DNA from 3 places in the Azoarcus sp. DD4 genome. Region 1 is predicted to be linked to each of the others. Evidence: predicted binding sites of a transcription regulator. Region 1 holds the regulator's gene; each other region holds the start of a gene.
What was found. The regulator sigma-54, encoded in region 1, starts transcription at its own class of promoters, with help from an activator protein. The targets are predictions, from matches to a motif close to TGGCACGCTTNCTGCTNA.

Region 1 (4,275 bases):
ATTGCAGATGGGCCTCGTTGGCCTGTTCCGGTACCAGCAGGACGAACAGCAGGTTGACCGGACGACCGTCGGGGGCGTCGAACTGCACCGGCGTCGACAGGCGCAGGAAGGCGCCCGCGGCTTCCTTCAGGCCCTTGATGCGGCCATGCGGAATGGCGATGCCCTGGCCCAGACCGGTGGAGCCGAGTCGTTCGCGGGAGAACAGACTGTCGAATACAGTGCTGCGGGCAATGCCCTGATTGTTTTCGAACAGCAGGCCGGCATGCTCGAAAACCCGCTTCTTGCTGCTGGCATCGAGGTCGACCACCACGTTGGAGAGTGGCAGGAGTTGGGCTATCAGGCTCATGCGCTGGAAAGCTTGCGCGGCGCCGGCGACGCTGGCACCGCGGGATGGCGGTCTGGCGATCGGGGGTGCGGGCAGGCGCGTCGTGAAAACGCGCGGATTATACCCACACCCTAGATCGGACGACGTAATGAAAAGATCACGCTTCGGGGCTTTGGTGCTTGAGCGCGTCGTGGTTGTGATCGGCCACCTTCTGCTTGTACTTCTGCACCTGGCGATCGAGCTTGTCGGTCATGCTGTCGATGGCGGCGTAGAGGTTGGCATCGTCGCTCTCGACGTAGATGTCCTTGCCGCGCACGTGTACGGTGACCTCGGCTTTTTGCTTCAGCTTCTCCACCGAGAGAATCACGTTCACGCTGGTGACGTTGTCGAAATGAGCGATGACGCGGTCCAGCTTCGTCATCACGTATTCGCGGATGGCCGGCGTGACTTCGACGTGATGCCCGGTGATGTTGAGATTCATGATGACTCCTCTTTCAGATCGTTTTGCGCAGACTGACCGGCGGGATATTGAGTGACTCGCGGTACTTGGCGATGGTACGCCTTGCCACCACGATACCCTGCTGGCCCAATAATTCGGCAATCCTGGCGTCGGACAGGGGTTTTTTCCTGTCCTCGGCATCGACCAGCTGGCGAATCAGCGCGCGAATCGCCGTGGAAGAGGCCGCGCCACCGGTGTCGGTGGCGACATGGCTGCCGAAGAAATACTTGAGTTCGAACACGCCGCGCGGGGTCGCCATGAACTTCTGCGTGGTGACGCGCGACACAGTGGATTCGTGCAATTCGAGCTGGTCCGCGATCTCCCTGAGCGTGAGCGGCCGCATCGCCACCTCCCCATGATCGAAGAACTGCCGCTGCTGGTCAACGATGGCCTGGGAGACGCGCAGGATGGTGTCGAAGCGCTGCTGCACGTTCTTGATCAGCCAGCGCGCCTCCTGCAACTGGCTGGTCAGGCCGCCGCCCTGGCCGCGGTTCTGCTGCAGGATGCTGGCGTAGAGCTGGTTGATGCGCAGGCGCGGCATCGCCTCGGGGTTGAGCTGCACCGTCCAGCGGCCGCGCTGCTTGCGGACCACCACGTCGGGCAGCACGTAGCGGGTTTCTTCCACCGAGTGCTGGGCGCCCGGATGCGGGTCCAGGCGGCAGATCAGGGCATGGGCCGCGCGCAGGGCGTCGTCGTCGCAGCCGGTGAGCTTCTTGAGCTTGGCGAAATTGCGCTCGGCGAGCAGTTCGAGATGCTGGCTGACGATTTCCAGCGCCAAGTTGCGCACCGGGTTGGCCGGCATCGCCTGCAGTTGCAGCGCCAGGCATTCCTGCGGGGTGCGTGCGCCTATGCCGGCGGGCTCCAGGCTCTGCACGTGGCGCAATGCGATGCTCAGGTCGTCGAGTTCGACGTCGAGCTCCGGCGGCAGGAGTTCGAGCAGTTCTTCGAGCTCCTGGTGTAGGTAGCCGTCGTCGTCCAGTGCCTCGATCAGAAAGCGCACCAGGGAGCGATCACGGTCGGACAGCGGCGACAGGGCGACTTGCTGGTCGAGATGGTCGCGCAGCGAGATGCCGGCAGCCTGGAATTCCTGGAAGTCGACGTCGTCGTCATCGTCGCGGTTGCCGCTCGAACCGCTGCCGCTGCCCGACCAGTCCATGCCTTCCTCGAAGCTGGCGGAGTCGCTGTTCTCGGAGCGTGGTTCGTGCTCGGGAGCCGCATCGCCGGGGCCATCGCCGGTCGACGTGCTCTGGGTGGCACCGGAGGGCGCGATCGAAGCCTGGAAATCGTGACCGCCGTCGGGCTCCTCGCGCTCCAGCATCGGGTTCTCGAGCAGGAAGCGCTCGATCTCGGTGTTGAGCTCCAGCGTGGAGAGCTGCAGCAGCTTGATGGACTGCTGCAGCTGCGGCGTCAGCGTGAGGTGCTGGGAGAGCTTGAGTTGTAGCGTGGGCTTCATGGTGGGCGGCGGTCAGAGACGGAAGTGCTCGCCGAGATATACCTGGCGGACTTGCTCGTTGTCGATGATTTCCCGCGGCTGGCCACTGGCCAGGACGCGCCCTTCGCTGATGATGGCGGCGCGGTCGCAGATGCCCAGGGTTTCGCGCACGTTGTGGTCGGTGATCAGCACACCGATGCCGCGTTCCTTGAGGAAGCGGATGATCTTCTGGATGTCGAGCACCGCAATGGGGTCGACACCGGCGAAGGGTTCGTCGAGCAGGATTAGACGCGGATCGGTGGCGAGCGCGCGCGCGATCTCGCAGCGGCGGCGCTCGCCACCGGACAGTGAAATCGCGGTGCTGTTGCGCAGGTGGGCGATGCCGAGTTCCTCGAGCAGTTCTTCCAGGCGCTCTGCCACGCGGCCGCTGTCGAGGCCGCGCAGTTCGAGCACCGCCTGGATGTTCTCCGCCACCGTGAGCTTGCGGAACACGCTCATTTCCTGTGGCAGGTAGGACAGGCCGAGGCGGGCGCGTTCGTGGATGGGCAGGTGGGTGAGGCGGGCGTCTTCGAGCAGGATCTCGCCGCCATCGGCCCGCACCAGACCGACGATCATGTAGAAACAGGTGGTCTTGCCGGCGCCGTTGGGGCCGAGCAGGCCGACGACCTCGCCCGCGTCGACTTCGAAGCCGACGTCGTGCACCACGGTGCGCGCCTTGTAGCGCTTTTGAAGTCCGGTGACCTTAAGCAGACTCATCGGGGCTTTCTTTCAGTATTTTGCGGATCAGGTCGGAAGCGAAGCCCCGGCTTTGCAGGAAGCGGGCCTGTCGCGCCCATTTGCGTGCATCGCCCGGGGCGCTGCCGAACTTCGCCTGCCACACCGCGCGGGCGCGATCGAGTTCGGAATCGCCGCACTCGGCGGCCAGTGCCTCGTCTATCGTCTCGGCGGCGACGCCGCGCCGGGTGAGTTCGCGGCGCAGGCGGGCGGCGCCGAAACGTCCGGCCTTGCCGCGCACCCAGGCGCCGGCGAAGCGGGTGTCGGAGAGCAGGCCGAGTTCGCTCATCCGACCGAGTACTTCGTCCACTTCCTCCGCATCGCCGTGGGCGGCCAGCTTGCGCGCCAGTTCGCTGCGGGAATGCTCCCGCCGCGCCAGATGGCGGATCGCTCGTTCGCGCAGGCTGGGTTCGCCCATGGTCGTGTGACCCGAAGTCAGGCCTCGGCCGCCGCCGGCAGGATGCCGTCGACCGGCATTTCCTTGAGGCCGAGGGCGACGCGGACCTTGTTCTCGATCTCGCGCGCCAGTGCCGGGTTGGCGCGCAGGAATTCGCGAGCGTTGTCCTTGCCCTGGCCGATCTTGTCGCCGTTGTAGGCGTACCAGGCGCCGGACTTGTCGACGATCTTGTGATCCACGCCGAGGTCGATGATCTCACCCTCGCGCGACACGCCTTCGCCGTAGAGGATGTCGAAGTGCGCTTCCTTGAACGGCGGCGACACCTTGTTCTTGACGACCTTGACCTTGGTTTCCGAGCCGACCACTTCGTCGCCGCGCTTGATCGTGCCGGTGCGGCGGATGTCCATGCGCACCGAGGCGTAGAACTTGAGCGCGTTGCCGCCGGTGGTGGTTTCCGGGTTGCCGAACATCACACCGATCTTCATGCGGATCTGGTTGATGAAGATCACCAGGGTGTTGGTGCGCTTGATGTTGGCGGTGAGCTTGCGCAGCGCCTGGCTCATCAGGCGGGCCTGCAGGCCGGGCAGCTGGTCGCCCATCTCGCCTTCGATTTCGGCCTTGGGCGTGAGCGCGGCGACCGAGTCGATGACGACGACGTCGACACCGCCCGAGCGCACCAGCATGTCGGCGATTTCGAGCGCCTGTTCGCCGGTGTCAGGCTGCGAGATCAGCAGGTCGGTGATGTTCACGCCGAGCTTTTCGGCATAGCCGACGTCGAGCGCGTGCTCGGCGTCGATGAAGGCCGCGGTGCCGCCCAGCTTCTGCATTTCGGCGACGACCTGCAGCGT
Region 2 (4,275 bases), 1.9 Mb from region 1:
CGTGGCCGGATTCGTACGCGTCATCCTGCCGAACGAGTCCGGTCTGAACGTTACCCCGCGGTACGTCATAGACCGACCGCTGCCGTACGACGATGCGACCGACGACCGGATCGGCGAGATATCCCGCATGGCGATCGCACCACACTTTCGTCGCCGTCATTCCGACCGGGGTAAGCCGGTTCATGGTGACCCCGAGTCGGAAATGTCCAAGAAGCCGGAGGGTTTGCGGCAGCATCAGCCGGAGCTTGTGCTGGGTATGTACCGTGAGGTCTACCAGCTTTGTCGACAGACGGGTCTCGACTACTGTGTGGCTGCCATGGACAGCCACTTCAGCCGGCTACTCATTGCATTGGGTTTCCCCTTTGTGCCGGTTGGTCCGGTCAATGAGCAGGTCGCTCCACCGAGGCGGGTATACCTGATCAGCGCACGGGAGATGGAGCGCAGCCTGGGTGAGCGCGAGGCCGACATCCTTCGCTTCATGCAGGAGAGGAAAGCTGCGTAAGGCTTAGCAGAAAGCGTTGAATTCTGACGTGATATTTTTCACGCACACATTTACATTTGAAACAAACCGAATTGGTTTGTCCTCGGTTATCTTTCATCGCAGGGCCACCGGAGCCAGCCTGGTCGGCAGTATTGCGTGGGAGTTTCGCCGTGGAGAATGTGGATGCTGTTGCAGAAGTATGAGTACTTGACGGTAAGCCCGGGGAGTCGGGAGTACCGTGAATACTTGGCATTGAGGCACGAGGTGTTCTGCGAGGAGCTTCGGCGCGTTCCGGCGAGTGGTCGTCGAGCGGCCGGTCTCTTGGTCGAAAGCGACGAGTACGATGTCCACAGCGTTCATGTCCTGTGTCGCTCGAAGGATACGGGTGCTGTGGTCGGGTGTTCCAGGTTGATTCTGCCGGGATCCAACGGCCTCAACGTCAAGGCGCGCTACAGGCTCTCTCACGACCTCACGGCGGTGCCGGCGGAGGTTGGCGAGATCGGTCGTTTGACGCTTGCCCATGCGCTGCGTCGGTATCGCAGCGACAATCCACTGCCGGAAGGGAAGAACAGGGCTGCCAGGCTGACGCATGCGGTCGAACGTCGTGACGGTCCGGCAGTGGCGCTCGGTCTGTATCGTGAAATCTTTCGTCTGGCGGGTGCTTACGGTATTGCCTATTGTTATGCCGCGATGGAGCCGGCGCTGGCCCGCTTGTTGAAGCGCTTGGGCTTTCCGTTTCACGAGGCCGGCCCGCTAAATAACGATGTGCGTCCGGCACGTCAGCCCTATGTCATTGGCGCGCAGGCTACGCGCTCGGCGCTCGCTGCAACGAATTCCTGGTTGTACCAGTTCATGTTCGGAGCGGAAGATAATATCGCTGTGCAGACTGTTGGCGCTTGGCCGTCGCTCGTATCGATGCCGGCAATGCGATCGCAGGCGCTTTGCATCGCAGCGGCCTGATTTGCCGGCACGCCTTCGCGTGCTACATCCCTTCTTTGGGCTGCCGATCCTCTGAATCAGCAGGTGCGGCCCAGTTCATCCCTTGCTGACGACTCATGGGTGCGCTTTGCAGAGGCGTGGCGCCTTCGTGCGCGATTCCGCGTGGCGTTCCATCCGATTGCACACAAGCCGGCCAGATCTGTCAGCGAGCACCGGTTCGGCGAACGAAAAAACCGCGCAGTTTCCTGCGCGGTTCTTATTCTGAGACTGCCTCTGTTCAGGCGGCTTTCTTCACGCGACGGGCAGCGCCCAGACCGATCAGGCCGATGCCCAGGAGCGCCAGCACGCCCGGTTCCGGAACGCGGTTGAAGCTCACGCTGCCGTCCAGGGTCGATGTGCGCTGATAGCGATCGTTGCCGTTGGCGTCGTCGGCGATCTGCGTCGGCACCAGGGGGTCGATGTTCGAGTCGATGCGGGCGACGATGGCAACCGTCAGGGTGCTCCAATCGGTCGCCGGCGGGAAGAAGAAGATGTTGGGATCGACGGCGGATACGGTTGCGTAGATGATCACGTTCCCAACGGTGCCGGTGCTGGCGAACACATCAAGGGTGAGCACTTCACCCTCGCCGGCGTCGGTAGTGTCTCCGTCGGCGTTGTTGTCGTTGTAGATGTGGATCGTGCCGCTGGTGTAGGAGGCCAGGATGCCGCCTGCGCCATCGTTGAAGGCGACGGTGCCGGAGAGGTCATCGTAGTCGAACACCAACTGGTGGGTGACGCCGACGCCCTCGTTGTTCTCGCCGCCGGCGATCGCGTTTGCATTCTGATCCAGGTAGCTGGATACCGTGCCGAAGCCGCTATCCACCACCGAGTCGCCCACCGTCAGGCCCGCATTGCCGTCGTCATCGGTAAATGTCGAGGTTGCGCTCCAGTTGACGCCGAGTTGGTAGATCAGGCTGGTCAGGCCGTCGGTGCCGCCGAGAGGGCTGGTGTCGAAGGTATTGACGTTGAGGTAGAACGGTTCGGCGAATGCAGCGCCGGATGCGAGCATCAGGGATGCGGCAAGCGGGGCGGTGAATTTCTTCAGTTTCATGATCCTTGCTCCTTCTGTGTGCTTTGACTGGCTGAGCGCTTGTCCTTCTGGCGAGGATGGAGCACGCTCCGTGCCAGTTCATATAAATCCTTTTAAATCAGTGCTATACGATTTCATTTTGGAAGGCGGGATTCCGGGGTGTAAGAATTTCCGACACTGCATCCTCTCGGGGTGATGATGTCCTCGCCCGCCATGCGTGAAACTTACGCTTGTCATGCCGATCCGCCTGAGAAAAGATGGTCGCATTTTCTTTGGGTCGGAGAACGGAAGTGTCAGCGTTTGCTTACCACGAGGCTTTCAGTCGCAATCTGGGGGTTGTCAGCATCGACGAGCATGCCCGTCTGCGTAATGCCACGGTGGCGATTGCAGGGATGGGAGGGGTCGGGGGCGACTACCTGATCAGTCTGGTGCGTGCGGGTGTGGGCGGGTTTCATCTTGCCGAGTTCGACGAGTTCGAACTGGTCAATTTCAACCGCCAGTACGGTGCCAATACCGAGACACTGGGACGAAAGAAACTCGACGTCATGGTCGAGTATGCGAAGGCGATCAATCCCGAGCTGCGCATCACCACCTTCAGCGAGGGGTTGAGCCCGGGTAACATCGATGCCTTCCTGATGGGGGTGGATGTGGCGGTCGACGCGGTCGACGCTTTTGCGGTCGATATGCACCCCTTGCTGGTGAATGCGGCGACGGCGCGTGGCTTGGCGACGATTGCGGCGGTACCGCTGGGGATGGGGGCCGGTGTGCTGGCCTTCGGCCCCAAGGGCATGCCGTATGGAGAGTACTTCCAGATATCTCCGGAGATGAGCGAGGACGAGAAGATCATCCAGTTCATGCTCGGCTTCGGTCCCGAGCTTTACCAGATGAAGTATCTCGATCCGAAATCGATAAACCTGAAGGCCCGCAAGGGCCCGAGCTCGGTGGCCGGCTGCAAGCTGTGTGCGGGCTACATCACCACGCTGGCGCTGGTCGCGCTGCTGCATCCCGAAGAGTTGAAGTGTGTGCCGTGGTATACCAACGTCGATGCGCGGCTGGGCCGTTTTCGTCATCGCCGTCTGTGGATGGGCAACCGTAATCCTCTGCAGCGGCTCAAGAGCCTGGTGGCAAGGAAGCGACTTGAAAAGGCCGGTGAGCCGACGTGAGCGTGGTACTTGCAGGGGCACGGAGCCCGGCTGATGGTCGTGGGGTAGAATCGGCCGGATACTTCCAGTGCAGCGACATGAGGGCAGTATGACGACTGCGATGCAGGATGGTCTGTCAGGCCGGTTCGGGTTTGTGAGCCGGACCATTGGAGGCGCACTTGCGGGAGCTCTGCTGGCGAGCTTGATGACCCTGGGCGGGATTTGTGCCGCTTGGGCCGATGAGGCCGGTGCCCGGCTCGCACAGCGGGTCTACGACCGTCCGGACGGCAATGATGCAACCTCGGCGGTGACCATGTCGCTGACCGAGGAGGGACGCAGCCCGCGGGTGCGCAGCATGATCCTGTACCGCCTCAGCGGCGCGGGTGGCGAGGTGTCGACGCTGATCCGCTTCACCGGCCCGGCCGACATCGAAGGGACGGGCCTGTTGACCCTGGATGCCGCGGATGGGGCGTCCAACCAATGGATCTACCTGCCAGCCATGAAGCGTGTTCGCCGGGTCGATTCGAATCGCAAGGGCGGGCGCTTCGTGAATTCCGACTATTTCTACGAAGACCTGCGTGACCGCAAGCCCGCCATGGATCAGCACCGGGTGCTGGGGCGGGAGCGCGTCGACGGGGTGGAGT
Region 3 (4,275 bases), 210 kb from region 1:
CGGAAATCCCGTCGACGAGGGCGGCAGCGCACCGCGATGCCGGTCCTGCCTCATTTTTGTGCAATCGCAAAAAACGCTGCCGGCTCAAGCCTCTTTGGCGCCGCCCCACATCTTGTCCACAGCTTCACCCACGCCGGGCGGGGATAAATCGGCCTTTGTTCACAAGCCGCCGGCTGTGAGCTTTTCCGGATCGAGCAACTGCTCCAGTTCGGCACGGCCCAGCGAGGTGTGCTCGGCGGCGACGTCGATGATCGGTCGCCCTTCGCGGTAGGCCTGCTTGGCGATTTCGGCGGCCTTGGCATAGCCGATGATGGGATTGAGCGCGGTCACCAGGATGGGGTTGCGCGCCAGCGCCTCCTGCAGGCGGGTGTCGTGCACCTTGAAGGTGGCAATCGCGCGGTCGGCAAGCAGGCGGCTGACGCTAGCCAGCAGTTGCAAGCTGTCGAGCAGCCGGTGCGCGATCAGCGGCAGCATGACGTTGAGCTCGAAATTGCCCGATTGGCCGGCGACGGTGATGGTGGTGTCGTTGCCGATCACCTGGGCCGCGACCATGCAGGTCGCCTCCGGGATCACCGGATTGACCTTGCCCGGCATGATGGACGAGCCTGGCTGCAAGGCTTCGAGTTCGATCTCGCCCAGCCCGGCGAGCGGTCCGGAATTCATCCAGCGCAGGTCGTTGGCGATCTTCATCAGCGATACGGCGGTGGTCTTCAACTGGCCGGACAGCGCCACTGCCACGTCCTGCGAACCCATCAGCGCGAAGTAGTCGGTGCCGGGCGTGAAGCTGAGGCCGCCGAGCCGGCTGATCTCGGCGCAGAAGCGGCTGGCGAAGTGCGGATGGGCGTTGATCCCGGTGCCGACCGCGGTGCCGCCCTGGGCGAGGCTCTGCAGGGCGGGCTGCAGCGCGCGCAGGTGTTCGATGTTGGCGTCGATCTGCTGGGCCCAGCCGTTGAGCACCTGGCTCATGCGCACCGGCATCGCGTCCATCAGGTGGGTGCGGCCGGTCTTGACGTGGTGGTGCACCTCCTTGGCCTTGTCGCGGATGACATGGGCCAGGTAGCGCAGTGCCGGCAGCAATTCGCCGGCGAGGCCGAGCGCAGCGGAGACGTGGATCGCGCTGGGGATGGTGTCATTGCTGCTCTGGCCGCAATTGACGTGGTCGTTGGCGCTGACCGGCTCGCCCAGGATGCGCCCGGCGAGCGTGGCGACCACCTCGTTGGCGTTCATGTTGGAGCTGGTGCCGGAACCGGTCTGGAACACATCGACCGGGAAGTGCTGCATGAATTCGCCGGCAAGCAGTTGTTCGCAGGCGGCGGCGATGGCATCGCCCTGAGCCGGGGTGATCTGCCCGAGCGCTGCGTTGGCGCGCGCTGCGGCGAGTTTGATGAGCAGCAGGGCTCGGATGAAGGCCGGCGGCATGCGCTGGTCGCTGATCGGGAAGTTGAGCACGGCGCGTTGGGTCTGCGCGCCGTAGAGGGCAGCCAGCGGGACGGCGAGTTCGCCCATGCTGTCACGTTCGATGCGGGTGTTGTCCATGGGGGCTCCTTGGCGGCTGACGTGCGTGTTGGAGCCCCGCGAGGCGGGAATGTTCGACTGCCGGCCCGAAAAGAAAAACGCCGTCCAGCACGGGCTGGACGGCGTTTCGCGTAATGCGGCGGCAGGCGCTCAGGCCTGCTTGCGGCGCCGGTTCAGGCCGAGACCAAGCAGACCCACGGCGAGCAGGGCGGCCATGCCGGGCTCGGGCACCGAGGCCGGGTCGTCGGGGATGCCGTCACGCAGCCGGAACCACCGCGGATCATCCTGCGAGGCGCCGCTCGCCGGGCCGAAGAACAGGGCGACTTCGCCGTCGTTCACCGTGCTCAGCCCGTCGCCGAAGCCGGCGCTGGCACTGGAGGCATCGGTGATGGTGTCGTAGAAGAAGCCGATCTGGCCTTCGCTGCTATCGAAGCCGTACTGGTCGGAGCGGATCACCAACTGGAAGGTGCTGCGCACCGAATAGTTTTGGCTGTAGTGCCCCATTTGAGACCAGGTAACGACGATCTGGCCCGCCAGGTCAGTGTTCACGTAGACGTTGGAGAGTGCGTCCGAACGGCTGTCGAGGTCGGTGAAGAGTCCGGCGATCATCGGGGCCAGCGTCTGAGCGTCAAGTGCCGCAGGTGTAAACCCGTTTTGGCCGGAGCCGAAGGTGACGTAACCGTTGGAGCCGACGTAAAGGCTGTTGTAGGTCGAACCGAAGAAGTTGATGCTCTGGCCGGAACCGAGACTGACGGGCGAGCTGTAGCAATCGTCGCAATCGCTGATGTTGGCGATCTGGTTGCCGTAGTCGGCGGTATAGAGCGCGGCTGATGCCGGTGCGGCAAGAGTGAGGCAGGCAAGGCCGGTAAAAAGGCCGGGGAGAAGTCTAAAATATTTCATGTTATTCAATTTATGTATAAATCAGGTTTTCCGATTTAAGCAGCATGCATGCCAACTTAACTAAGTTACTGTTTTTACTAAACTAGTTAATTTTTCGACGTTGGTTTTTGCCGAAAGTGTAAGAATTCCCGACGGCATTTTCTGCTATGCCTTGCGCTTAGGCGCCCATGATAGTTGCGTGACCAGACCTGCCGCTGTGCGGTGGATCACGCGGGCTGCAGACAATGCACGCTGTATCGTTCGCCGTCGTCGCACCAGACGCGGCGGGTGCGCAAGCCGGCGCGGGCGGCCAGCGCGCCGAATTCGTCCAGGCTGTACTTGTAGGCGTTCTCGGTGTGGATGCCGTCGCCTGCCCCGAAGACGAAACCTTCGTCGCCAATACGGACTTGCTGCCTGTCGGTGGCGAGCAGGTGCATCTCGATGCGCCCGGCTTCCGCGTTGTAGAAGGCGTGGTGGCGGAAACCGGCTGGGTCGACCTGGGCATCGAGCTCGGCACGCATGCGGTGCAGCAGATTGAGGTTGAATGCCGCGGTGACGCCGGCGGCGTCGTTGTAGGCGGCGTGGAGCTCGGCGTGGGCCTTCTTGAGATCCACCCCGATCAGGAGATTGCCGTGGGGGCCGAGCAGATCGGCGATCCCGCGCAGCAGGCGGCAGGCCTGTTGCGGTTCGAAGTTGCCGATGCTGGAGCCGGGAAAGAAGGCGGCGCGGCGGTGGCCGTCCAGCGTGGCGGGCAGCGGGAAGGGGCAGGTGTAATCGACACACAGCGCATGCACCTGCAGCCGGGCGTGATCGGCCGCGATCGCGGCCGCAGCGCGGCGCAGGTGCGTGGCCGAGATGTCCAGCGGCAGGTAGGCGTGGGGGCGCAGCGCATCGAGCAGCAGGCGCACCTTGACGTCGCTGCCGCTGCCGAATTCCAGCAGCACGGTGTCGCGGCCGAGCAGGGTGGCCATCTCGTCGCCGTAGCGGCGCAGCAGACCGATTTCGGTGCGGGTGAGGTAGTACTCCGGCAGCGCAGTGATTGCATCGAACAGTGTCGAGCCGCGCGCATCGTAGAAATACTTGGGCGACAGGCTGCGCGGCTGGCTGCGCAGGCCGGCGATCACCGCCGCACGAAAGTCGTCCGGCGGCGGTTGCAGGTCGTGGAAATGGAAGTTCGATGGCGGCGCCGCGGCCCGGTTCACGGCGCGTCCTCGGCCAGCCGGAAACCCTGGAACTGCCAGCGTTCGTGCGGGTAGAAGAAGTTGCGGTAGGTCGGCCGCAGGTGGTCGGCGGGCGTGACGCAGGAGCCGCCGCGCAGCACCATCTGGTTGCACATGAACTTGCCGTTGTATTCGCCCAGCGCACCCTCGGCCGCGCGGTAGCCGGGGTAGGGGAGGTAGGCGGACGCGGTGTGCTCCCAGACGTCGCCGTAGAGCTGGGTGAGGCCGGCGTCGGCGGGCGCGACCACCGGCTTGAGGAAACCGGTCTCGCGCAGGTTGCCGACGAGATCCTGTGCCGCCGCCGCCACTTCCCATTCGGCCTCGGTCGGCAGCCGGCGGCCGGTCCAGGCGGCGTAGGCCGCGGCTTCGAAGAAGCTCACGTGGCACACTGGTTCGTCGGGATCGAGCGGCGCCATGCCGCCGAGGGTGAAGTGCCACCACTCGCCGCCGATGCGTTCCCAGTACAGCGGCGCGTTCCAGCCCGCCTGGCGGACCCGGGCCCAGCCCTCGGACAGCCACAGCGCCGGGTTGGCATAGCCGCCGGATTCGATGAAGGCGAGGAATTCGCCGTTGGTCACCAGCCGCGAGGCGAGCCGGAAAGGTTCGAGATAGACGCGATGGCGCGGGCCCTCGTTGTCGTAGGCGAAGCCTTCGTCGAGGC

Region 2: a site for sigma-54 is predicted at 2,569-2,586, ahead of pepA (flocculation-associated PEP-CTERM protein PepA). Genes of this name have one in related genera too.
Region 3: a site for sigma-54 is predicted at 2,452-2,469, ahead of CJ010_RS04410 (PEP-CTERM sorting domain-containing protein). Genes of this name have one in related genera too.

Annotation. Positions count from the first base shown of each region.
Region 1 is NZ_CP022958.1:713,627-717,901, forward strand. Features, by position in the region: gene ptsN (PTS IIA-like nitrogen regulatory protein PtsN) at 1-346, opposite strand, end outside; gene hpf (ribosome hibernation-promoting factor, HPF/YfiA family) at 483-806, opposite strand; gene CJ010_RS03425 (RNA polymerase factor sigma-54) at 820-2,277, opposite strand; gene lptB (LPS export ABC transporter ATP-binding protein) at 2,290-3,012, opposite strand; gene recX (recombination regulator RecX) at 2,999-3,448, opposite strand; gene recA (recombinase RecA) at 3,466-4,275, opposite strand, start outside.
Region 2 is NZ_CP022958.1:4,240,930-4,245,204, reverse strand. Features, by position in the region: gene CJ010_RS19620 (PEP-CTERM/exosortase system-associated acyltransferase) at 1-502, shown strand, start outside; gene CJ010_RS19615 (PEP-CTERM/exosortase system-associated acyltransferase) at 665-1,441, shown strand; gene pepA (flocculation-associated PEP-CTERM protein PepA) at 1,698-2,510, opposite strand; gene CJ010_RS19605 (ThiF family adenylyltransferase) at 2,747-3,652, shown strand; gene CJ010_RS19600 (outer membrane lipoprotein-sorting protein) at 3,741-4,275, shown strand, end outside.
Region 3 is NZ_CP022958.1:920,035-924,309, forward strand. Features, by position in the region: gene CJ010_RS04405 (lyase family protein) at 160-1,536, opposite strand; gene CJ010_RS04410 (PEP-CTERM sorting domain-containing protein) at 1,666-2,415, opposite strand; gene egtD (L-histidine N(alpha)-methyltransferase) at 2,622-3,596, opposite strand; gene egtB (ergothioneine biosynthesis protein EgtB) at 3,593-4,275, opposite strand, start outside.